2 linked regions of the Nitratidesulfovibrio vulgaris str. Hildenborough genome follow. The protein of the gene in region 2 interacts with the protein of the main gene of each other region in a pairwise test. Links are inferred from orthologs where the notes say so. Each region holds a gene or a part of one and is shown on either strand. Other genes may lie near its edges.

Region 1 (11,530 bases), 940 kb from region 2 along the record:
AGAAGTACCGCACCTACGCCGAGTACGAAGACGAGTTCCGCGACCTGATGGCCGAGGCCGGGCTTCCGCTCGATAAGAAACCCGACGAAGCTGCTGCCGAGTAAGGAGCCGACATGTCCAAACTGCCAACCCCCGAACAGCTGATCGCAAGCAAGCCCGGCTTTCCCGCCGAAAGCTGGATGGATGTGAAGCCCGACTTCCGCCCCGGCACATGGTGTTATCCGTCCAAGCCGGACATCATGAAGAGCCTCGGGATGCCCAACCCGCACGAGTGGGCTCCTGATCAGGAAGACTGGAACCTTCCGGAGAACTGGGAGGAGATTCTTTACAATGGCCTGAAGGAGCGTCTCGAAAAGCACCGCTCGCTCAAGCTGTTCATGGACATCTGCGTGCGTTGCGGCGCCTGCGCCGACAAGTGCCACTTCTTCATCGGCACCGGCGACCCCAAGAACATGCCCGTTCTGCGTGCCGAGTTGCTGCGTTCAGTCTACCGGCGCGACTTCACCACCGCCGGCAAGCTGCTCGGCAAGCTGGTGGGAGCCCGGAAGCTCGACAAGGACGTGGTCAAGGAGTGGTTCTACTACTTCTACCAGTGCACCGAATGCCGCCGTTGCTCCCTGTTCTGCCCCTATGGCATCGACACGGCTGAAATCACGGCCATCGCCCGCGAGCTGCTGCACGAAGTAGGTCTGGGCATCAACTGGATCATGGAGCCGGTGTACAACTGTAACCGCACCGGCAACCACCTCGGCATCCAGCCCCACGCTTTCAAGGAGATCGTCGAGTTCCTCTGCGAGGACATCGAAACGATCACCGGCATCCACATCGACCCGCCCTTCAACGAGAAGGGACATGAGATCGTCTTCATCACCCCTTCGGGTGACGTGTTCGCCGATCCCGGCATCTACACGTTCATGGGCTACCTCATGCTCTTCCACGAGATCGGGCTGGACTATACCCTTTCGACCTACGCCTCCGAAGGCGGCAACTTCGGTTCATTCACTTCCTTCGACATGGCGAAGAAGCTGAACGCGAAGATGTACGCCGAAGCCGAGCGCCTTGGCTCCAAGTGGATTCTCGGCGGCGAGTGCGGTCACATGTGGCGCGTCGTCCACCAGTACATGGAGACGTTCAACGGCCCCACCCCCTCGCACATGGAAGTGCCCAAGTCGCCCATCACCGGCACGGTCTTCGAAAACGCCGCCGCCACCAAGATGGTGCACATCACCGAGTTCACGGCCGACCTCATCAAGCACAACAAGCTGCGCCTCGACCCCAGCCGCAACGACCACCTCACGGTGACGTTCCACGACTCGTGCAACCCTGCACGAGGCATGGGTCTGCTTGAAGAGCCCAGATACGTCATCAAGTCGGTGTGCAACAACTTCTACGAAATGCCCGAGAACACCATCCGTGAGCAGACTTTCTGCTGCGGCGGCGGTTCCGGCCTGAACACCGACGAGATCATGGAATTGCGCATGCGCGGCGGTCTGCCACGAGGCAACGCCCTGCGTTATGTGCAGCAGAAGCACGGCGTCGACACCATGGCCTGCATTTGCGCCATCGACCGTGCCACGCTGCCTCCCCTTGCCAACTACTGGGCTCCCGGCGTTTCCGTCTACGGTACGCACGAACTGGTTGCAAACGCCCTCGTCATGCGTGGTGAGACCAAGCGCACCATGGACCTCCGTCAAGAAGACCTGCCCGGCATGGAGGACGCATAATCATGTATAACGGCAAGTACATCATCCCCGGCATCGTCATCTTTGTCGGGCTGTTCACCTTCCCGTTCTGGAGCAACCTGCTGACGCCCAAGTACGAGCGTCCGCAGATTGCCCTCCCCGCCGGGGAGAAGGAATGCATCGAGCCCGTGGGCTACATGCGCGCCGAACATATGCACATCCTCAACCTTTGGCGCGACGAGGCCCTTCGCGAAGGCAAGCGTCTTTACGTGGCGAGCAACGGCAAGCAGTGGGAGATCAGCCTCCAGAACACCTGCATGAAGTGCCACGCCAACAAGGCCGACTTCTGCGACAAGTGCCACAACTCCAACAGCGTGAGCCCCTACTGCTGGGACTGCCATGTCGCTCCGAGGGGGAACCAGTAATGAACAACAGCAGAAGACGATTCCTGAAGATCGCCAGCCTCTCGGTTTTCGGCCTTGGGGCCAAGGGCGTCCTTGATGTCGCCGCTGGCACCACCCCGGACGCCGCTGCGCTGACCGGCAAATATGAAGACGGTGCGACCGCGCTCAAGGCGAAACGCTGGGCCATGGTCATCGACATGCGCAAGTTCACCTCCCCCGAGGACTACTCGCGCGTCATCGAGGCCTGTCACTCGATCCACAACGTTCCTTCCATCGAAGGCAATCAGGAGATCAAGTGGCTCTGGACGGACACCTACGAAGCGACCTTCCCTGACGACATGAACCCCCACCTGTCGCAGGAAGTTCTCGAACGCCGTTATCTGCTCCTGTGCAACCACTGCGAGAACCCGCCCTGCGTGCGTGTGTGTCCCACCAAGGCCACATTCAAGCGCGCCGACGGCATCGTCGTCATGGACTACCACCGTTGCATCGGTTGCCGCTTCTGCATGGCCGGTTGCCCCTACGGCGCCCGTAGCTTCAACTTCGGCGACCCGCAGCCGCACATCAAGGCCATCAATCCGAAGTTCCCGGCCCGCACACGCGGTGTCGTGGAAAAGTGCACCTTCTGTAGCGAACGGCTTGCCGTGGGCCAGCTGCCCGCGTGCGTGGAGGCCTCCAACGGCGCCATTCTCTTCGGCGACCTGGATGACCCGAACTCGCCCGTACGTAAGGCCCTGAACGAAAACTACAGCATTCGCCGCAAGCCCAGTGTAGGCACCCAGCCCGGCGTCTACTACATCGTCTAGGAGGACTGGCCATGGTTGAGAAGCTTCTCAAGGGCTCCCCGGCGTACTACATCTGGCTGCTTTTCCTCGGCAGCATCGTCGGTCTCGGGGGGTTCACCTACCTGTTCCAGCTGAAGTACGGCCTCGCCATCACCGGCATGAGCCGCGACGTGTCCTGGGGTCTCTACATCTCCCAGTTCACGTATCTCGTCGGTGTTGCGGCGTCGGCGGTCATGCTGGTGCTGCCCGCCTACTTCCACCACTACAAGCAGTTCAAGAAAATGATCATCCTCGGTGAGTTCATGGCCATATCGGCAGTGCTGATGTGCATGCTCTTCATCGTGGTCGACATGGGCCAGCCCCAGCGGATGCTCAACGTCATCCTGCACCCCACCCCCAACTCCGTCATGTTCTACGACATGATGGTCCTGATGGGCTACCTGTTCATCAACCTGCTGGTCGGGTGGGTGACCCTTGAGGCTGAGCGGCATGATGTTGAACCTCCCAAGTGGATCAAGTTCTTCATCTACCTGTCCGTCATCTGGGCGTTCAGCATCCACACCGTCACGGCGTTCCTCTACGCCGGTCTCCCCGGCCGCCACTACTGGCTCACAGCCATCATGGCCGCCCGTTTCCTCTCTTCGGCCTTCTGCTCCGGTCCTGCCATCCTGCTGCTGCTGGTATTCGTGCTGCGCCGCCTGACAGGCTTCAACCCCGGTCGCGAAGCTGTGCAGACGCTCACGAAGATCATCACGTATGCCATGTGCATCAACGTGTTCTTCTACCTGCTCGAAGTCTTCACCGCGTTCTACAGCGGCATGCCCGGACACCAGCATCCGCTCGTGTTCCTCTTCGCCGGTCACGGCGGGCATTCCTACTGGGTGAACGGCTGGATGTGGACGGCGGTCGTCTTTGCCTTCCTTTCGCTGGCATTGCTCATTCCGCCCCAGATTCGCGACAATGAGAAGGTTCTGCCTTGGGCTCTGGTCATGCTTGTCATCGCATCGTGGATCGACAAGGGCCTCGGCCTGCTCATCGGCGGTTTCACCCCGAACCCCTTCGAAGGCATCACTGTCTACGCACCCTCTGTCCCCGAAATCCTGATCGCCCTTGGCATCTACGCCTTCGGCCTTCTGGTGCTCTCGCTGCTGTGGAAGATAGCCATCGAAGTGAAGAAGGAAGCTGGCACGTTCTAGCCCCCCTTCCGACATCAAGGCCCGCCTCGCAAGAGGCGGGCCTTTTTTGTTTTTCGCGAAAGAGTACGCGAAAGGCTGTGTGCAGATGTCCAGCCCGCCTGCGAAGATTTTTCTGCACACGAAAAAAGCCCCCGGCCATAACGCCGGAGGCCCATTCGCCTGCAATCATAACATAGCGTACCGAGGCTCAACCACCAACCAGCGATCCCATATGGCGCCCAATCCCCTTCACGAGATCATCCATGTTCTGAAGGGGCTTTGTGTAGATATCGTCACGAGTGACACCGATTGCGATCAATTCGGGTGGGAGTTTATAGTTCGTCGAACCGGTATGGATAAGATACCTGAGCGCCGGACGCAAAGTATGAGCCTTGAGGATGAAATCGTTGCCGCTCATGCCCGGCAGTCGCATGTCTATGATTCCGACATGGGGTGAGACCTCTGCCAGAAGATTCAGGGCGTCCTCACCGCTGGAGGCGGTGACGACATTGAACCCCTCATCTTCGAGATAGGCTTCGAGATTCTCGCGAACCATTTCCTCGTCATCCACGACGAGCACGAGCACAGATGCGTGATCCATGTTCCCCCCGGTATCGGCCATATCGGATAGTAGACCAAAGCGGGCCGGACGGCAATGTTGTGGAGGTTCAGGAAGGCTCTCTGACGATGACCTGCTCACGACGCAGAGGACACCACGAAGGTCTGTCCAGCTTCTCATCAAGAGGTCTATGCTTTGGTGTCGACACGCTACACCGTGAAGGGTCTCCACTTGTACAGAAGGGGCAATCAGCACAGTTCCTAACGACAACGATCATGACAACCACCTTGATTATAGCATGTTAACAGGGTCGAGATCCAGTGAGAGCGAAAGATGGCGGTGCGATACACTGCCAGAGGCCGCACCGTAGACACGGCGCAAACCTAGCCAGTCTGCCCCTTTGAGAAGGCAATTGAACCGCTTTCTTCCCCGCAGGAGAGGGAGGGGGGCAGGTGCGGGGCCCAGCACCTGAACACCTTCCTGACTCCCCATCCGACGAAGTTCACCAGCCAATGACGTAACTTCTGCAAGGCCTTCGCGGCAGTCTACAGGATAGCTCATCCGGACAAGGGCAAGCCTGACGAACGGAGGATAGCGTCGCCGTTGCCGGATGGCAATCTCGTGTTCGAAGAAGGCTTCATAGTCGCCACGAAGCACATACTGCCAACAGTAATGCCCCGGGTCTCTTGTCTGGATGAGTACCTTGCCCGGCAACTCTCCACGACCTGCCCGCCCGGATGACTGCACGAGCAACTGGAATGTACGCTCTGATGCCCGGTAGTCCGGCAGGTTCAGGCCAAGGTCGCCATCTGCGACAACCGCCAGCGTGACCTTGGGAAAATGATGGCCCTTCGACAGCATCTGGGTCCCTACAAGCACTTGTGCCTCTTCACGGGCGAAGGCCGCGAGAATCTCCTCCATGCGCCCCTGACGTCGCGTGCTGTCCCTGTCGAGGCGCAGCACACGCCCGCCGGGTGGCAAAAAGGACGCAATGGACTCCTCGAGGCGCTCTGTCCCTTCCCCCATGGGCAGGTAGTGCATGCCTTTGCAATTGGGACAGACTGCCGGATAGGCCACGGAGTGGCCGCAATAGTGGCAGACCAGACGTTCGCGGCCCTTGTGATACGTGAGTCCGATGTCACAGTGCGGGCAACGCGCAACAGTGCCGCAGTCCAGGCAATACATGAGCGGGGCGTATCCTCTTCTGTTCAGGAGAATGACCGCCTGCTCCCCTTTTGCCAATGTGGCACCGAGCGCGGCTGTGGTCGCTGGCGCGAGTATGCCGTCGGTCGGCCCCAACGACCGGATGTCCACCAGTTCGACGGATGGCAGGGTGCCGCCTCCAACGCGCGAGGTAAGCCGGGCTGCGGGAAGCACCCCCTCACGGGCTGCATGCCATGTCTTGAGGTCCGGCGTGGCAGACCCCAAAACCAGAAGCCCGTTCGACTGCCCTACCCTGAACCACGCAACTTCCTTGGCCTGATAGTTGAGCCCTTCATCCTGCTTGAATGAAGAATCGTGCTCCTCGTCGAGTACGACAGCCCCGATATCCTGAACTGGCAAGAACAATGCCGACCGGGTTCCCACGATGATGCGCGGTTGATTTCGGGTCGTCGCCAGAAGGCGAAACGTAGCCTCACGCACGGCAGGTGTCTGGTAGCCATGGTACAGCACGACAGGCGCCTCTGGCAGGCTGTTCGCCACGTCGCGGCGCAACTTGCATGCCAGTGCGACTTCCGGTGCGAGCAGCAGCACACTGCGCCCTCTGGCCAGGCACATCTTGGCTAGTTCGAGATAGACTGCCGTCTTGCCGCTGCCCGTGATGCCGTAGAGGACCCACGTGGCCGGGCCTTCCGCATCCATGGCCGCTGCGAAGTTTCCGACTGCGGCGGACTGTTCCTCCGTAAGCACCAGCGTTTGCGGCGCATCGAGGGGCGTTGAGGAGGCTTCACTGATACCGCACGCGCAAGAGGCCTCGTCGATGGCCTCGATAGCGACAAGTCCTCGCTCAAGGAGCGCACCGAGGGCAGTCGTACAGCCGGTCCCCAGCGTTTCGGTGAGCACCTTGCGACTCGTCGTGCCACGTTCGTAAAGGAAATCAAGGATAGCCGCCTGCCGATGGGCCGATGGACGTAGCGGCCACGGCGGGTCAGCCTTGAGCACGCACATCTCGCTGGCTGCCGCATCCTCTCCGGCGACAAGCACCTCGAAAGAGCCTTCGCGCCACAGCTGTCCAAGCCTCTGAAGAACCTCTTTATCAAGTCCGGCAAGTTCACGCGGCTTCAGCAGGCGTTTTCGACCGTTATCGATGAGTCGCAGACGAACCTTCGACGTACGCAGCCCTGCGGGAAGCAGGTTGCCGAGAATACGCCCCTGTGTCACCCCCTGCCGCAAGGCCAGATGGCGCACCATGTCAAGATAGTCCCCGTTCAGGCACGGTTCGACGTCAAGCGGACAGATGAGGGGTTTGGGTGTGACCCCCTCGGGAAGAGCGACCGTATTGCCGTCATCGCCCAGCACGACACCGACGCGCAAGGTTCCTGCACCAAGAGGCACGATAACACGCGTTCCCGGTGAGAGTGCGGTGTCCTGAAGCCATGCGGGAAGTGCATACGTCAGGGTGGCATAAGGCGGGCTGGTAAGCGCGACGGAAAACAACCGTTCAGACATGGTGACCGGGAGGGATTGAGAGGTCGGCCCCGAGGGGCGAAGCAAGGTGCCCGGCCTTGCAGCCGGGCACCAGTGTCAACAACGGAAAGGCAGGAGAGGTCGCAACTGACTTATGAGGTCGTCGCGCAAGCCTTCTTCCTGAAGTGCGAAATAGATATTGGCCGTGAGATATTCGGCCCAGTCGCCTGCGTCGAAACGCATGCCCCGAATCTTGACGGCAAGCAGCCCCCTGTCATCGGCAAGGTTCTGCAACGCATCGGTGAGCTGAATCTCGCCACCATGTCCGGGTTTCACCTTTTCAAGGCTGTCGAAGATATCCGGCGTGAGGACATAGCGCCCCACGATGGCGAGGCGTGAGGGTGCTTCAGCGATGCTCGGCTTCTCGACGAGGCGGGAAACCTTGTAGATGCCCGGGGCCGTCTCCTCGCCCGCAATGATGCCGTAACGCGAGACCTTGTCGGCCGGAACCTCCATGACCCCGATGACAGGCAAGTGCTCTGCCACAGCCACATCGATGAGTTGCTGGATACCCGGCGTCATGCCGAACATCAGGTCGTCACCCACCATGACGGCAAAGGGTTCATCCCGGACGATCTCACGTGCGCAAAGAACGGCATGCCCAAGGCCAAGCTGCTTCTTCTGGCGCACCGAGATGATGTTCACCATCTCGGCGACCTCGCGCACCTGCCGGAGCATTTCGGTCTTGCCGGCACGCTCGAGAACGGATTCAAGCTGGAGGTTGTAGTCGAAGTGGTCCTCGATGATCTTCTTGTCCCGGTTGGTGACGAAGACGACATCGCCAATACCGGACTTTTGCGCCTCTTCTACGACATACTGTACCACAGGCTTGTTGTAGACCGGGAGCATCTCCTTGGGGATGTTCTTGGTCGCCGGAAGCGACCGAGTGCCCCACCCTGCGACAGGAATGACCACCTTGCGTATGTTCACGGGCATACTCCTTTCCGCGAGGGAACTACGGCGTTGAAGAGGTCTAGCGCAAATGCTTCTGCACGGTCTCTGCAAGCATCTCGGCAAGCCGGGCAACCTGTTCGGGGTGTTCACCCTCGACCATGACCCGACATACGGATTCTGTCCCGGAGTACCTCAGCAGGACGCGCCCACGGTCGCCAAGTTCGGTTTCTATGGCTGCAACCGCGTCCGCAACCGGCTGACACTCCGCGAAGGGTATCTTCCGCTCCACATGGACATTGATAAGCTGCTGCGGGAAAAGCTGCAACTGTCCAGCCAGTTCGGACAGAGGCTTACCGCGTTCGCGCATGATGCGCAAAATCTGCAGGGCCGCCAGAAGGCCGTCGCCCGTGGTGCTGTACTCGCGGAAGATGAGATGCCCGGACTGTTCTCCCCCCAGCAGGGCTCCATGCTGGCGCATGGCCTCGACCACGTAGCGGTCGCCAACGGCTGTACGCAGCAGGGTGCCGCCATGCTCCTTCATGAAGACTTCGAGCGCCATGTTGCTCATGACGGTGGCGACCAGCATATTGCCGGGAAGCTTTCCCTTGGCCATGAGGTCCTGGGCGCAAAGGGCCATGATCTGGTCGCCATCCAGAATGGTGCCCTTCTCGTCCACGACAATCAGCCTGTCGGCGTCACCGTCGAGTGCGAGACCGATGTCGGCGCGGGTCTCGCGCACTTTTGCAGCGACCACTTCCGGATAGAGCGACCCGCACTGGTGGTTGATGTTGAGTCCGTTTGGTTCCGTGCCCAGTTTGATCACCTCTGCGCCGAGTTCCTCCAGCGCGAGGGGAGCGACCTTGTAGTTCGCCCCGTTGGCGCAGTCGATGACGACACGCAACCCGTCGAGGGTGAGGTCTGCGGGGAAGCTGCTCTTGATGTAGACGATGTAGCGACCGGGTGCGTCTGCAATCTTGTAGGCACGCCCGACCTTCTCCGACGCGGGATAATCCCACTGCCAGTCCGGGTCGAGGACCATGTCGGTCATCTGGTTCTCGACATCGTCGGGCAGTTTGAAGCCGGAACGGTCGAAGAACTTGATACCGTTATCCATGAAGGGATTATGCGAAGCGGAGATGACCACTCCGAGGTCAGCCCGCATATTGCGGGTCAGGAACGAGATGGCGGGTGTAGGCAGCGGCCCCACCTGAAAGACATCCATGCCCGCAGCGCACAAGCCAGCGGTGAGGGCCGACTCGAACATGTAGCCCGAAAGCCGCGTGTCCTTTCCGATGACGACACGATGTCTGCGATTGCCATTGCGGAAACGCGTGCCCGCTGCGAGGCCAAGTCGCAACGCCATATCGGCGGTCATAGGGTATATGTTGACCTGTCCGCGCAGACCGTCAGTGCCGAAAAGCCTTCTGCCCATATGTCATTCTCCTGAAGTGCAATGCCTGCCGAGGCCCCGCAGGGCAACGGGCAGATAGCCTATCTCTTCTGAATTGTCACCGTTACGGTGTCGGGGACGACCTCGTCCACGCGAACACCGTCGGGGGATACCGTATGCACCGGCAGGTGCAGCACTCCCGGTGCCACATCTTCCGGAAGTTCTATCCGGGCTTCGATACTCTTGAGCACCTCTGCGTCGGAAGCCTGCGACCGGGGCAATTCGGCCCTGATGGACACCTTGGCCGGGGCGACCTTGATGCGAAGCCCCTGTATGTCATCGAAGCGCACCTGCCGCGAAAGAACGACCTCACGTCGGGCGATGGTGACCCTGTAGGCAACCTGCAACTGCGCCGGGGTGCTTTCGACAAGTTCAGGAACGACCACAGGCACGTCCACGAGGACATCCCCAACGGTATCAGCCGGAGGAGGCGGAACCTCGGCGTGGAGTTTACGCAAGGCATCCACCACGCTTTCAGGCCCACGCACCCTGACCTTGGCAGGAGTGAACCGCAGCCCTTCGACCACCACGTCCGGCGCCACCGTCCCTGTCACACGCGCATCGACGGGGACTTCACGTTCTGCCACGCTATCGACCTCAAGCACCAGCCGGGATGGCGTCACCTCCACGACCTCGAAAGCTCGCGTGATGGGCAGTTTCTCGACTACGACCGGTACGATGGACGTTCCCTTCTTCAGTGTGGAAAGGTCTACGGCGTAGGTGAGACTCGCCTCATTGATGGACCGCATGAGTCCCTTGGGGCCACGCAGACGCACGGAGACTTTCTTGACGAGACCGTCGCGCACGATCAATCCCGCAGGCATCCCCTTGAATTCGACGCGCACTTCGATGAGCGTTTCGACACGCTCTTGTCCGGTAACCATGTACCACATCGTCACCGACATGACACAGGCCATGAGCATATACAGCCAGTTGGAGCGCATCCTACTTCTCCAGTATGTTGCGTAGCACGCGCTTGAGCCGCGTCGCATCGAGACTGGTCGTCAGCTTGCCACCCACGGCAACCGTGATGGCCCCCCGTTCTTCCGAGACGACGACGGCAACCGCGTCACTCTCTTCGGTGATGCCCAGCGCAGCGCGGTGGCGCGTGCCGAAGTCCTGCCGTTCGGTGACGGCGGCCAGCGGAAGTATGCAGGCGGCAGCGGCTATCTCCCGTCCGCGAATGATAACTGCCCCGTCATGAAGCGGGGTCTTCGGAAAAAAGATGGTGATGAGCAACTCGCGCGAGACCTGTGCCCCCAACTTCACGCCGCGTTCGAGCATGTCGCCGAGCGCCACATTGCGTTCGATGACGATGAGCGCTCCGATACGCCGCTGTGCAAGATACAGTGCCGCCCCGATGATTTCATTGAGATGCTCGTCTTCTGTGGAGCGTCGCCGCCGGAAACTTCGAGCCCCCATGTCCGTGAGTGCCTGCCGGATGTCTCTCTGGAAGAGCACGATGATGACGAGGAACAACGACCCGAGGAAGTTCTCAAGCAGCCAGCCGAGCGTGTAGAGGCCGAGTTCCCGCGAGACGAAGTAGACGACGACCAGCAGTAGCAGACCATAGATGGCTGAAACGGCACGGGTGTCCTTCACCAGCAGGATGACACGATAGAAGAGGACAGCCACGAGTGCCATATCGAGCAAGTCGCGCCAGCCCACGGTGACGGTATCGAACAGCAGCATGAATACTCCTAGACGGCGCCCATGGCAGCCACAAGGCGCAAGGTGTGCACCGTGGCGACAACGTCATGAACGCGGTGATACCGCACTCCGCGCCCGGCGAGAAGGGCTGTGGCCACCTGCGTCGCAGTGCCTCGCTCATGCGGGGCCAGACCAAGCAGCGCACCGAAGAGCGACTTGTTCGAAAGTCCCATGAATACGGGC
Region 2 (11,452 bases):
TCATCGTGGACATCCCCGGCTATCCACCCATCATCGGCCATCGAATCGCCGTACGGGTGGCAGGTTGCGACACTCCGGAAAGCAACGACCCCCGGCAGGAGATGCGCACCCTCGCCCGGCGCGCCACCTTCCGTACCCGCGAGATGGCCCCGCCGGGTTGCACCGTGCGCCTTCACAACCTGAAACGTGACAAGTACTTCAGACTTCTCGCCGACGTGGAGACACCAGTTGGCGACCTCGGCACACACCTCATCGGCGAAGGGCTGGCAAGACCCTACTCCGGCGGACGCAAGACGTGGTGACCACCGCCACCATCCCGCGCCAGCCATCAGTCCGCAAGAAAACACCCCCGGTCGCCGACATAGAGGCGGCGCACGCTCATGGCTTACGTGCCGGACAATGCGGGACTGAAACAGTCCACGCGGCCACTTTCCATGTGCGCAGGGGGCAGGCATCGACGGCGGGTCGACCATGGGCACCGCAGAGGTGCTTCCATATCTCTTCAGGTGCCTCATGACGAACGTAACGACATGCCGTTGCAAAAGAACATGTGATCGCAACCAAAAAAAAGTTGACGGCCAATTCGAAAATATGTATCACGGACCCATTCATTCACGGCGTTGACTTTTTCGTCTTGGACTTCGCATGGGCAAAGCTCCGTACCGATAAAGCATCAAGCCGAACTTTTCTTACGGAGCCTTTTTTCATGGCCAAGACTCTCTATGTGGGCAACCTGCCCTTCAGCGCTTCTGAAGACGACGTTCGCAGCCTTTTCACCAACTACGGTGAAGTTGTTTCCGTTAAGCTCATCATGGACCGTGAAACCGGTCGTCCCCGTGGCTTCGGCTTCGTGGAAATGAACGACGGCGACGCTGGCGCTGCCATCGAAGCTCTCGACGGTGCCGATTTCATGGGCCGTGCTCTCCGCGTGAACGAAGCGCAGGAGCGTGCCCCCCGTCCGAAGCGCGCTTGGTAGCGTAGCCTTAAGACATCCACAAGAGGCCCCTTCCTCAGGAACGGGGCCTCTTTGCACTTTCTTGCCTAGGAGGCACTTGATGGCAGCTGACGATCATATTGAAATGGAAGGCGTTGTTGAAGAGGCCCTGCCCGGTACGCTCTTCCGTGTCGTGCTGGAAAACGGTCACGAAGTTCTCGCGCACCTGTGCGGCAAAATGCGCAAGTTCCGCATCCGCGTCCTTCCCGGTGACAAGGTCACTGTGCATATCTCCCCTTACGACCTGACCAAGGGCCGCATCGCACGCCGTACGACCACCCCTTCCGGTGGCCCCCGCCCCGCCCGTTCCGGCAACCGTCGCTAGGTCGCATCACCTCGCGTACAACGCATGACGCAGGCGCCCCCGACGGGCGTCCGCGTTCGTGCAGACGTTTTCCGCCATTCCACACCCTGCCAAGCGTCTCACGCAGCAAGAAAAGCCCCGCTGGCCGATTCACGATACCCGGAAGTCTTCCAGCGAGGCTATCTGCTCACTCCGCGCGCTTCGCGCCCCGTGTGGTCCTACCGCGACCCAGACGGGCAATCCCTCGCGGAAGCCCCGACCGGGAGTCGTTCCAACGCTGACCGGCTCATGAACTGTTGCACACATCCCCCACGCGCCCCTTCGGCATGAACCGCACCAGGGCTGACTGTATGCCGGAAGCCCGCTTCCCCATCAGTGGGTCACATCCATGCACCTGTCCCCCCTTGGCGCAAGGCAGTGCCACGCACCCCGGTAACGCACCCCGGCAACGCACCCCGTTGACGCACTCCGGTTTCACACACGAACCAGAGTCCAGGGAAGCTTGTCGCACTTGTATCCGCCAGCACACGCCACAGCGCGCGTTCCTGCGGGCATCTACACCTCAAACGCTTCGTGAAAGGTCACGACGCCCTTGGGCACTTCACCTTTGAACGGCATGGCGAAGAGATACTCCGGCGGGACGCCTTCGACATTCAACCCCGGCGCATTCATGAACCCGAAACGGACGTAGTAGGTGGGGTGCCCCACGAGGCAACATCCTGCGGCACCAAGCGACTGCAGGCGGGCAAGCCCTTCGCGCACCAGTGCCGTCCCCACACCTCGGCGCGGATACGCAGGGTGCACCGACAAGGGGCCAAGGCCAAACCAGCCCTCCGTACCGTCAGACACCGCCACTGGCGAAAAGGCCACATGGCCGATGACGCGGCCATCAAACACGGCAACCAGCGACAACGAAAGAGCCCCGGCGTGACGCAAGGCTTCGATGACATATGGTTCCCGCTTGTCACTGATGTCCAGCGTCGCAAACGCCTTGGCGGTCACCTCGAATATGCTGCCGATGTCCTCCGGCACTTCCTCCCGTACAATCATGGAAGCCACCATGTGCTCTCCCTGTAGGTGCATGTCTGTCCCTGGTTTCTTTCTGATGCACTGCCACACCCGCCACCGGGCAGTCATCGCTGTTTCTTCACTGATTTGACGAGCTTGCTGAAGTTCTTGTCCCTATGTCTTCTCTCATGCAACGACAGGGCACCGAACGCAGCCTCTTTCCGCAGCCTGATGTAGTTGTCGTAGCGCTCCTGCGAGAGAGTGCCCGCCTCTAGGGCTGCCCGCACCGCGCAGCCCGGTTCACGCTCGTGCCGGCAATCGTGAAACCGGCATGACCCGGCAAGCCGTTCAACGGCCTCACCCACGAAACCCTCTTCCGATTCCGGGCCGATGACGCCGAATTCCCGCATGCCGGGAGTATCGACCAGCAGCCCGCCACCGGAGAGTATGACCATCTGACGGCGCGTCGTCTGATGCCTGCCTTCCCCCGTGGCGCTCACATGCTGTGTCGCGAAAAGCTCACGCCCCAGCAGCAGATTGGTCAGCGTCGTCTTTCCGACCCCCGACGACCCTAGCAGGCAACAGGTCTTTCCCGCCTCCACCGCAGCCTTCACGGCATCCACGCCATCTCCGCTGTACGCGCTGGTTGCAATCACATCGACATCCGCCACGCTGTGCACGACTGCGACCAGCCCCTCGAGGGCTTCTGCCGAGACCATGTCCGTCTTGGTGAGCACTACAACGGGCTTCACCCCACCCTCGCGCACCATGAAGAGATAGCGCTCAAGCCTGTTGGGACAGAAATCGTAGTGGCACGACTGCACGATGAACGCCACATCGACATTGGCTGCGATCATCTGGTGGCGCCCTGTTTGCCCTGCGGTCCTTCGCCTCAGCCATGTCCGGCGGGGCAGCACATGATGGATGACACCAGCGGAAAGCCCTCCATGAATATCCAGCGCGACCCAATCCCCGACGCAGGGATAGTCTGCCGGGTCGTCGTGCTCATGGATGAAGCGCCCTGACACTTCTGCCGCAATCTCACCAGCGTTTCCCGTTGCCATGCAACGCCCCCGGTCCACAGCCACGATGCGTGCCAGCGACAGGCCGTCTGCAAGCCACCTTTCTCCATGTCCGGCGAACCATTCGTCATATCCCGAATCCGATAGCATCGTGCTCCCACCTGTTCCGTTGCAGAACACGGCAGACAGCACTGCCGCATTCGAAGTAGAGTGACAGGTATACGACCGGTACCCACCCGACCACCTCGTAGACGCTTAGTAGTGATGCTGTAGAACACCTGTGCCCGCGCCCCCGAAGAACGCGCGGGGAGGGGGCTTGGCATCCTCACGTGGTCAGTCTATAGTCGCTCCTGTCTATCGGCCATGGTCGGCGACGACCTCACCAGAACACCCTAGCATTCGGAGTTTTTTTGAAGAATTCACTCCAGATGGAGCTTGTGCCGCACCTCCGGCAAAGGCTCCTGCACATCTAGCACAGGACTGCCGGAGCCTTTGCTCGTTCCTTATTCCAATGAGGAGGGAGCATGATGGCATACCGGAACGCAGCTGCGGTACTCCCGCAGCATCTTCTGGAAGAGATACAGAAACACGTCGATGGGGCGTTCCTGTATATCCCGCGTAGACAGGAACAGCGCAGGCGATGGGGCGAGAACAGTCCCGCACGGGAAGAGATGATGCGGCGTGATGCCGCCATTGTCGCAGACTATCTTGAGGGTGAACGCGTCAGGAGTCTCTCTGAACGCTATCACCTCTCCGACAAGGCCATCTACAGGATCATCGCAAACCGGAAGTGAACATGAGCAAGACCCGCCTCCGTCACCGGAAGCGGGTCTTGAAGCATGACGGGGCGATACGCCCTCACCCCACGCCCTACAAGGTGTCGGCGACAGGCCCCCGAGGCATCCATCGTGATTGCGGGCGGACTCAACGCAAAAGAGGCGAAGCCTTTCGGCTTCGCCTCTTCACATCTCATGTGCTGACGCCCTAGAACGGCACGTCGTCCATGCCGCTGGCTTCCGAAGGGAACGCCGGGCCGAGGTCGTCGTCATAGGCCTGGTTGCCCATGTCGTTGTTGCGGTTCTGCTGGCGACCGCCCTGCCCACCCTGACCGGATTGGCCGCCACGGCCGCCGGTGGGATTGAACGAACGACGGGGCGAACCGCCGTCTTCGCCCTGTTGCGCAGCCTCGCCACGACGGTCGAGGAACTGCACGCGCTGCGCCTTTATCTCCGTGCTGTACCTGTCCTGCCCCTGCTGGTCCTGCCACTTGCGTGTCTGCAGGCTGCCTTCGACAAAGACGAGGCTACCCTTGCCGAGGAAGTTGGCGCAGTTCTCGGCGGCACGCTGGAACACGACGACGGTGTGCCATTCGACACGGTCGACCTTGTTGCCTTCACGGTCGACGTAGCTTTCATCAGTGGCGATGCGCAGGTTGGCGATGGGGGTGCCGTTCTGGGCATAACGCAGTTCGGGGTCTCGCCCGAGTCTTCCGATAATCATCACTTTGTTGAGCATGGTATCCTCTCGAGGGCGGCACACCGCCCGGTTATCATTCTAGGACGCGGGAGCGAGGCGTTCGAGTTCGTCGAGAGCGGCTTCGATTTCGTCGCTCAGACGATTGGCCTCACGCGGATTCCACTCTGCAAGGGCCTCTTCGAGGTTCGCCTTGAGAACGGCAGCGCGTTCTATCCCCTGCCCCAGCGCCTTGCGCAGGGTGTCGTTCCACCCGGCGAAGTTGCAGGCGTCGTCGAGAGCCGCGACCAGCTGAAGCACACCGCCGCCGTCAGGCCCGACCGGGCCGTCAGGCCACACGAGTGTGGTCAGACGGGGCCATGCTTGCAACACTTCCTCTTCCCGGAAGGTCGATGCCGAAACCCTGATCTGCAAATATCTGCCCACGGCTACTCCCGTTCCTCCCACTCCGTCTGGACTCTGGCAACCACCTCTTCGATGAGCGGCAGCTGTTCCTGCGGGCAGACGCCTATGAGCGGCTGCCCCGCATCCACGTTCTCGTTATGCTGGAAGTACACCGCATAGATGACCCCGTCGGGCCCGGAGTACCCCAGCGAAACTTCGCGCTTCATGCGCGACATGATGAAAAGCTCCATCCCGTCATGCACGGTCACCGACCGCGACCCCGAAGCCTTGATCTTCTTGTCCACGTCCGGCGTGAAGTAGTACTTCGCCCTTTCCGGCGCGTTGAACAGGTTCAGGGTACGCTGCAGGATGATGCGCAGCACCTCGTCACGCGAGAGGAAGTGACGGATGACCATAAGAGGTGTACGTGCCTCGACGAAACGCCCCTCAAGCGACGTCTCGATGCTGGTCACCTCTCCCTTCTCCCCGGCGTGGATGGGCTTCTTGTTGTGTTCACGTTCGATGGTGGCAAGCAGTGTGCCCGGCTTCTCCTTCCACATGCCCGACACACCGCGCACGCGCGTACCCACGGCGAGGTCGCCGAAGGTGACGACACCGCAGTGCGGTGCCACGACCTGTATCTCTTCGTAGGGCGAAGCCTTTATCTCTTCAAGCAGTTTCGTAACGTCCAGCATGGCTTTCCTTCTCCTGCCCTACCGGTAGTAGAGATTGCGGCCGCCCATGGTCAGCAGGGCCTGCTTCACATTGGCGCGGATGTCGCGACGGTCCCATATGCCCTGAATGTGTCCGCGCGAGAGGGCGCGGTAGGCACGATGGTAGTCGGGGGGAATGTCCATGCCCGTGGTCTCCTTGATGACCCCGGGCCCCGCAAAGCCGATGTTGGATGACCGCACGGCGAACTGGTATGGCGAACAGCCGAGGAAGCTGGCCACAGGCCCGGCGTAGGAGTTGGTGTCGTACAGGACGAGGTACAGCCCCCCGGCCTCGATGTAACGGCGCACGGCGATGGTGCAGCGCGGCATCTGGATGACACCGTTGGTGCCCTCCTGAATGCGGATGCCCGCCGTGCCATGCACATAGGCGAGGAAGGGGTAGCGCTTCTTCTTGGCTCGTTCAGCCGCCTGAATGAACTTCTCGCCCTCTGCGGCACCGACGGAACCACCACGGAAATCGGCCACCAGCATGGCGACCACGACCTTGGTGTTGTCGATACGCGCCTCGAACGTGACGCAACCGCTCTTGAGGCCCGTCTTCTGCTTGGCCTGATCGAGCTTGACGTCGAAGCCCTCGAAGGAAAGCGGATTCGCAGCCTCGACTTCGGCGTTGAACTCGAACACCGAGCCCTCGTCGAAGACGTTATGCAGATACCACTGGTACTCCATGGGGAAATGGTGCCCGCACGAGGTGCACACCCCGGCGAACTCACCGAACAGGTCAGGGGCCCACAGGTCGAGACAACCGTGTGTGGCGGCGTTGGGGCAGGTGATGGCCCTGTCCTGCTTGGCGCGGGGGCTCACATAGCTCCAGTTGCCGTTACGCTGCTCGGTCTCGTCCCATTCTGAAAGGGTCGTCAGGTCGCGGGCCGTATCCTCGCAGGCACCGCCGGAACCGGGCAGGGCGCAAGTGATGCGTCGCCACGGCTTGAGCACCTTCTCCTTGAGCACCTGCATCTCGGCATCGACCTCTTCGAGCACATAGGCGATCTTCTGCTGGTGCTTGCGGAACAGGTCGTACTTGAAGGTCGAGTACACGTCCCACCACATGTCCCACCACATGGACGCGGCCTTGCGCATGACGGGACGCCTGTCCTTGCATGCGGCGCGGGCGAGGCGCAGGAACTTGCGCTGCCTGCGCGCCACGAGGCGGTCTTTCGCGGAGGACGACAGACTCCAGCGCACATACACGCTGTCGAGGTCGAGGTCGGCGGTCTTGCGCCGACGGCGCAGGGCCATGGCACGCAACGGGGCGAACCCCTTCACGCCAAGCAGCACCTCGTCGGTGGCGCGGATGACCTCTTGCCGCAGGGTGCGGAAGAAGTCGAAGTGGTACGGACGCGCCCCGAGAGGCGGTTCGTCGATGACGTGGTCGATGTACCCCGACCGCAGGTTGTCCGCGGCGGTGATGCGCAGTTGCTGCGCACATTTCTCGATGAGTTCGGGCGTGGCCCGCTGACCGTGGCGCAGCCGTCCCTCGATGGCGGCGCCCCCTTCGGGCGAAATGACCGAATAGTAGCCGTGAGACAGCATGAGACGCCTGTCTGCAAGGCCGATGGCCTCGGCACCGCCCGAACCGCCCTCGGAGAAGACGGCGATGACAGGCACACGCAGCCCCGCCATCTCATACAGGTTGCGCGCAATCTGCTGTGCCGCACCGGGGTAGTCCTCCACCGGGAACGAACCCGGCGTGAACACATAGGTGTGTATGGGAATGCCCTCGGTCTCGGCGACCTTCATGTAGTGCAGGGCCTTGGCATTGCCCCACGGCTTGACGGAACCGCCGTTGCGGAACTCCTCGCCGTGGCCCTTCTCCTGCCCGATGACCATCACCGGCTGATGATAGGTCTTCTTGCCGCTACGTCGCGTGATGTAGGCGCGGGCGATGAGCATGCTGGGGTCGATGCTGTATTCGTCCTTGCCGCCGATCTCGGTGAAGTTGTCGTAGACGTTCTCGAGGATGTCGCGCAGGCAGATACGCTGCGCGTGCCGCACGATGCGCACCTTGTCCATGGGCGTAAGCTCGGCTTCGAGTTTGCGCTCCACGAAGGTGAAGAGATCTTCGAGTGTGGCGAGGGCGGGCCCGTTTTCCCCTTGGGCGCCCGTATCGCGCTGCGAGAACTCCGCAAGGCGCGTCGCAAGAAGCTCGATATTCTCGTTATGCTTGCCGCCGAAGATGTCACGGATGTAGCCGAGACGCTCGACGAGATGCTGTACTCTCTTCTCGTTGTCCATGCTGTCGCTTCCCCCGCTTTACCGGCGGGGACGGGTCGGATGCGCGATGCCGCGCGATGCGCGGCGTGAACAGCTAGAACCGCAGGATGCGGCCGGTGTTGTCGCGCAGGAAGTTCACGTTGGAACGCAGCTCATCGCCCGCCTTGTTCTGCCCCTGCAACGTCAGTCCTTCAAGGAAGCTGACGCCGCGCCGTTTCACCTCTTCGAGGTCCTTGCCCCAGATGATGGCGAGGGCGAGGTTGGGGTCGAATTCGGTGGGGATGTCGTAGGGCTCTTCGGTGGGGACATGCGTATACATGCGCGCCCAGTCCTCTTCGGGCCAGCCGAAGGCGTCGATACGCCCGACCCACGGCGTGAACCGGTTGTCGGGGTCTTCAGCGATGAGGCGGTACTCGATGCCGACACCTTCGAAGGTGATGTCCTCCTGACCGTAGCCGAGAGGCTGCCCGAGTCCGATGCGAATCTGTTCGGCGATGAGGTCGACCTCTTGCCCGTTCACCCTCGCGATACGGGCGGAGACGCCGTTCTCGACCTGGATGCGCGTGTTGACCTCCATGAGGAAGGGATGACCGTCACGTGTGACGATCCATTCCCACGTACCCACGTTGTCGTAGCCGACCTTCCGCGCCATGGCGAGCGAATGGTAGGTGATGTCGCGCAGCACCTGCGCCGCGTCGAACCCGTACTCGATGGAGGTGGGGTCGAACCCCGGCGCAACCTCGATACGCTTCTGCAGGCCGATGGACTGGATGGAGCAGTTGCGCGTGCCGAAATGGACGGGATTGCGCCCTGTCCTGTCGGAGACGATCTGCACTTCGAGGTGGTTGAAGTCGCGGATGCGCTGCTCGATGAGCACCCCTTCGTCCTTGAACTGACGCAGGGCGTAGTTGCGGATGCGGCGATACACCGACTTGAACAGGTCGAGGTCGTAGACCTCTTCGATGCCCATGCCCCCGCCGCCGGCAGAGGCCTTGACCAGCACGAGAGGCCTGCGGATGCCCTGCTGCTCCTGAAACTCGTAAAGGCTCTGTGCGACCTTTTCGGCTTCAAGTTCATCGTAGATGGGCTTGTCAGACCCCGGCACCGTGGGCACGCCGAGACTGCGCGCGAGGCGCTTGGTGTTGATCTTGTCGCCCAGTTCGCGGATGACGCGCCACGAGGGGCCTATGAAGATGAGCTTGCGCTCACGCTGCGCCACGCGCCGCGCGAAGCGGTAGTCCTCTGCGAAGAAGCCGTAGCCGGGGTGCACCGCTGTGCAGCCCGCGTCGTCGGCGACGGCGAGTAGTTCGTTGGCATCATGATAGGAGGACACCCGATAGAGGCTGTTGGCCCCGCCCAGTTCACGGGCGAGTCTCACATGGCCTGAGGCGGCGTCCTCCGCCGTGTACACGCAGGTGAACTCCAGACCCAGCCGGTGGCAGGCCCGGACGATACGGGTAGCGATTTCCCCTCTGTTCGCCACCAGCACCTTATGATCGTTCGTCTGCACCAATATCCCTCGTTGTTTCTTTGGACTCTTCATTCCGTTGTTCCGCGGCCTTGCGCTCGGCAATCTGCCGCTTCTGCACTTCGAGCACCAGTTTGTCGAGATGCTCCTCCTGCGCCCTGTTGGGGCCATCGAACGAACAGGCCACCAGTCCGGCGTCGCAACGCCGCACCACATGGGCCAGAAGCCCCTCGATGTAGGGTTCGCCATCGACGAAGAGGTCGAGCCTGAAGTGCTCCCCATCCACAAACGCATCGCACGGTGCAAGCAGGGCAAGCCCGAGTGCGCTGATGTCCCTCACGGCGTAGAGGCCGTGCGACGGAACGACGGCGGCTACCCCCTGCACCAGGGCCCTGTAGGCCTGCCTTGCACCATGTGTGGTCGGAAGGCTGAAATCGAAATCGTCGAACTCGTCGAATTCGGACATATGGCTACCTGACGACGCGACGCTCCAGAACGAACTCCACCCTTCGGTTGCGGGCACGGTTTTCGTCGGAGGTGTTCGGGAAAAGCGGGTCTAACTCACCAAGCCCGGTGGCTGTCAACCGTGCAGGCTCGATACCCGCCCCAAGAAAATAGCGCAACACATTAACCGACCGCAGTGCCGAAACTTCCCAGTTGTCCTTGAACCGCGCGTTGGCCGAGGGCTGCACGTCGTCTGTGAAACCCTTGATATTGATGTTCTGCTCGCGCCGACGGATGAAGAGGTCTTTCAGGGTCGCCAGCACCCTGTCCGCACCGGGGGCAAGTTCTACGGCACCGGGGGCGAAGAGCACCTCGGAAGGAACGCGCAGGGTGATGACCCCCTCGTCGAACACGGCACCGATGACACCTTCCACGCCGTTCACGGTGAAATAGGTGCGCATCTCGTTGTACGTCTGCCGTTGCGCCTCGATGAGCTCGCGTTGCAGACGCACCGTTTCGAGCAGCGCCCCCTCGTCGGTGCGGACGTTGCTGGTGGTCAGTTCCGATTCCTTGCCGCCGAAGACCATGCGCACGGTCTCGAACGATTCCGCGAAACGCTTCTTGTCGATGCTGGAGAGCGAGAACAGCAGGATGAAGAACGCAAGCAGGAGCATCGAGATGTCAGACAGCGTCGTCATCCACTCGTTCGGCGGTTCGTCCTCTTCGACGTCAAAGAGGGGTTCGTCATCGCCAGGAGCCACTCTTACGATCCTTCGGCGGCAGGAACGACGAGAGCTTCTCGTATACCAGCCGCGGGTTGTTGTTCTCGAGGATGGACTTGGCCCCCTCGAAGATGATGAGCAGGTGCAGTTCTTCCTGCATGCTGCGCGCCTTGAGCTTGCCCGCTATGGGCAGAAAGACGAGGTTCGACAGCAGGGCCCCGTAGAAGGTGGTGATGATGGCCACGGCCATGGCGGGGCCTATGGTGGTGGGGTCGTCGAGTGTGGCGAGCATCTGCACGAGGCCGATGAGGGTACCTATCATGCCGAAGGCCGGGGCGAAACCGCCCAGCCTGTTGAACACCGATATGGAGATGTTGTGCCGCCGTTTCATGGCGGAAATCTCGATGGCGACGGTGGTGCGAATGAGCGTAGGGTCGGCATTGTCGGCGATGAGCTGGCACGCCTTCTTGATGAGCGGATTCTCGGTCTGCACGTTCTCGAGGGCGATGATGCCCTCACGGCGGCTTATCTCGGCGATGCGCACCATGGTGCTGACGATGTCGCGCGCCTCGACCTTGCGGCTGCCGAAGGCCTTCAGGCCACCACGCACGGCCTGCCAGACCTCTTCAAGAGGGAACGTGACCAGAATGGAGGCGAACGTGCCGCCGAATACGATCATGGCACT

Evidence for each region.
Region 1: the proteins of DVU_RS10475 (region 2) and priA interact in binary tests that used the Escherichia coli proteins (3 or more experiments, as listed by UniProt). The link is inferred for Nitratidesulfovibrio vulgaris str. Hildenborough from one-to-one orthologs.

Annotation. Positions count from the first base shown.
Region 1 is NC_002937.3:1,372,621-1,384,150, reverse strand. The notes cover bases 4,587-7,605. They hold priA (replication restart helicase PriA), read right to left. Parts: upstream 7,276-7,605; coding sequence 4,897-7,275; downstream 4,587-4,896. Other genes in these bases: galU (UTP--glucose-1-phosphate uridylyltransferase GalU), read right to left, coding at 7,351-7,605; DVU_RS06060 (response regulator), read right to left, coding at 4,587-4,647. In the rest of the region: sulfate reduction electron transfer complex DsrMKJOP subunit DsrM, read left to right, coding at 1-104; sulfate reduction electron transfer complex DsrMKJOP subunit DsrK, read left to right, coding at 114-1,724; sulfate reduction electron transfer complex DsrMKJOP subunit DsrJ, read left to right, coding at 1,727-2,107; sulfate reduction electron transfer complex DsrMKJOP subunit DsrO, read left to right, coding at 2,107-2,892; sulfate reduction electron transfer complex DsrMKJOP subunit DsrP, read left to right, coding at 2,904-4,067; more of DVU_RS06060, read right to left, coding at 4,255-4,586; more of galU, read right to left, coding at 7,606-8,223; glmM (phosphoglucosamine mutase), read right to left, coding at 8,267-9,619; DVU_RS06040 (CdaR family protein), read right to left, coding at 9,679-10,581; diadenylate cyclase CdaA, read right to left, coding at 10,583-11,329; folP (dihydropteroate synthase), read right to left, coding at 11,338-11,530.
Region 2 is NC_002937.3:2,310,670-2,322,121, forward strand. The notes cover bases 3,079-6,019. They hold DVU_RS10475 (single-stranded DNA-binding protein), read right to left. Parts: upstream 4,844-6,019; coding sequence 4,313-4,843; downstream 3,079-4,312. Other genes in these bases: rsgA (ribosome small subunit-dependent GTPase A), read right to left, coding at 3,079-3,478; DVU_RS10470 (CD3324 family protein), read left to right, coding at 3,853-4,122; DVU_RS10480 (hypothetical protein), read right to left, coding at 4,883-5,227; DVU_RS10485 (hypothetical protein), read right to left, coding at 5,230-5,880; DVU_RS10490 (acetyl-CoA carboxylase carboxyl transferase subunit alpha/beta), read right to left, coding at 5,899-6,019. In the rest of the region: DVU_RS10445 (thermonuclease family protein), read left to right, coding at 1-302; DVU_RS10450 (RNA recognition motif domain-containing protein), read left to right, coding at 707-976; infA (translation initiation factor IF-1), read left to right, coding at 1,056-1,319; DVU_RS10460 (GNAT family N-acetyltransferase), read right to left, coding at 1,854-2,348; more of rsgA, read right to left, coding at 2,432-3,078; more of DVU_RS10490, read right to left, coding at 6,020-8,154; DVU_RS10495 (biotin carboxylase N-terminal domain-containing protein), read right to left, coding at 8,228-9,643; DVU_RS10500 (PilZ domain-containing protein), read right to left, coding at 9,624-10,067; DVU_RS10505 (OmpA/MotB family protein), read right to left, coding at 10,072-10,806; DVU_RS10510 (motility protein A), read right to left, coding at 10,790-11,452. UniProt on the Escherichia coli protein: Plays an important role in DNA replication, recombination and repair. Binds to ssDNA and to an array of partner proteins to recruit them to their sites of action during DNA metabolism. Acts as a sliding platform that migrates on DNA via reptation.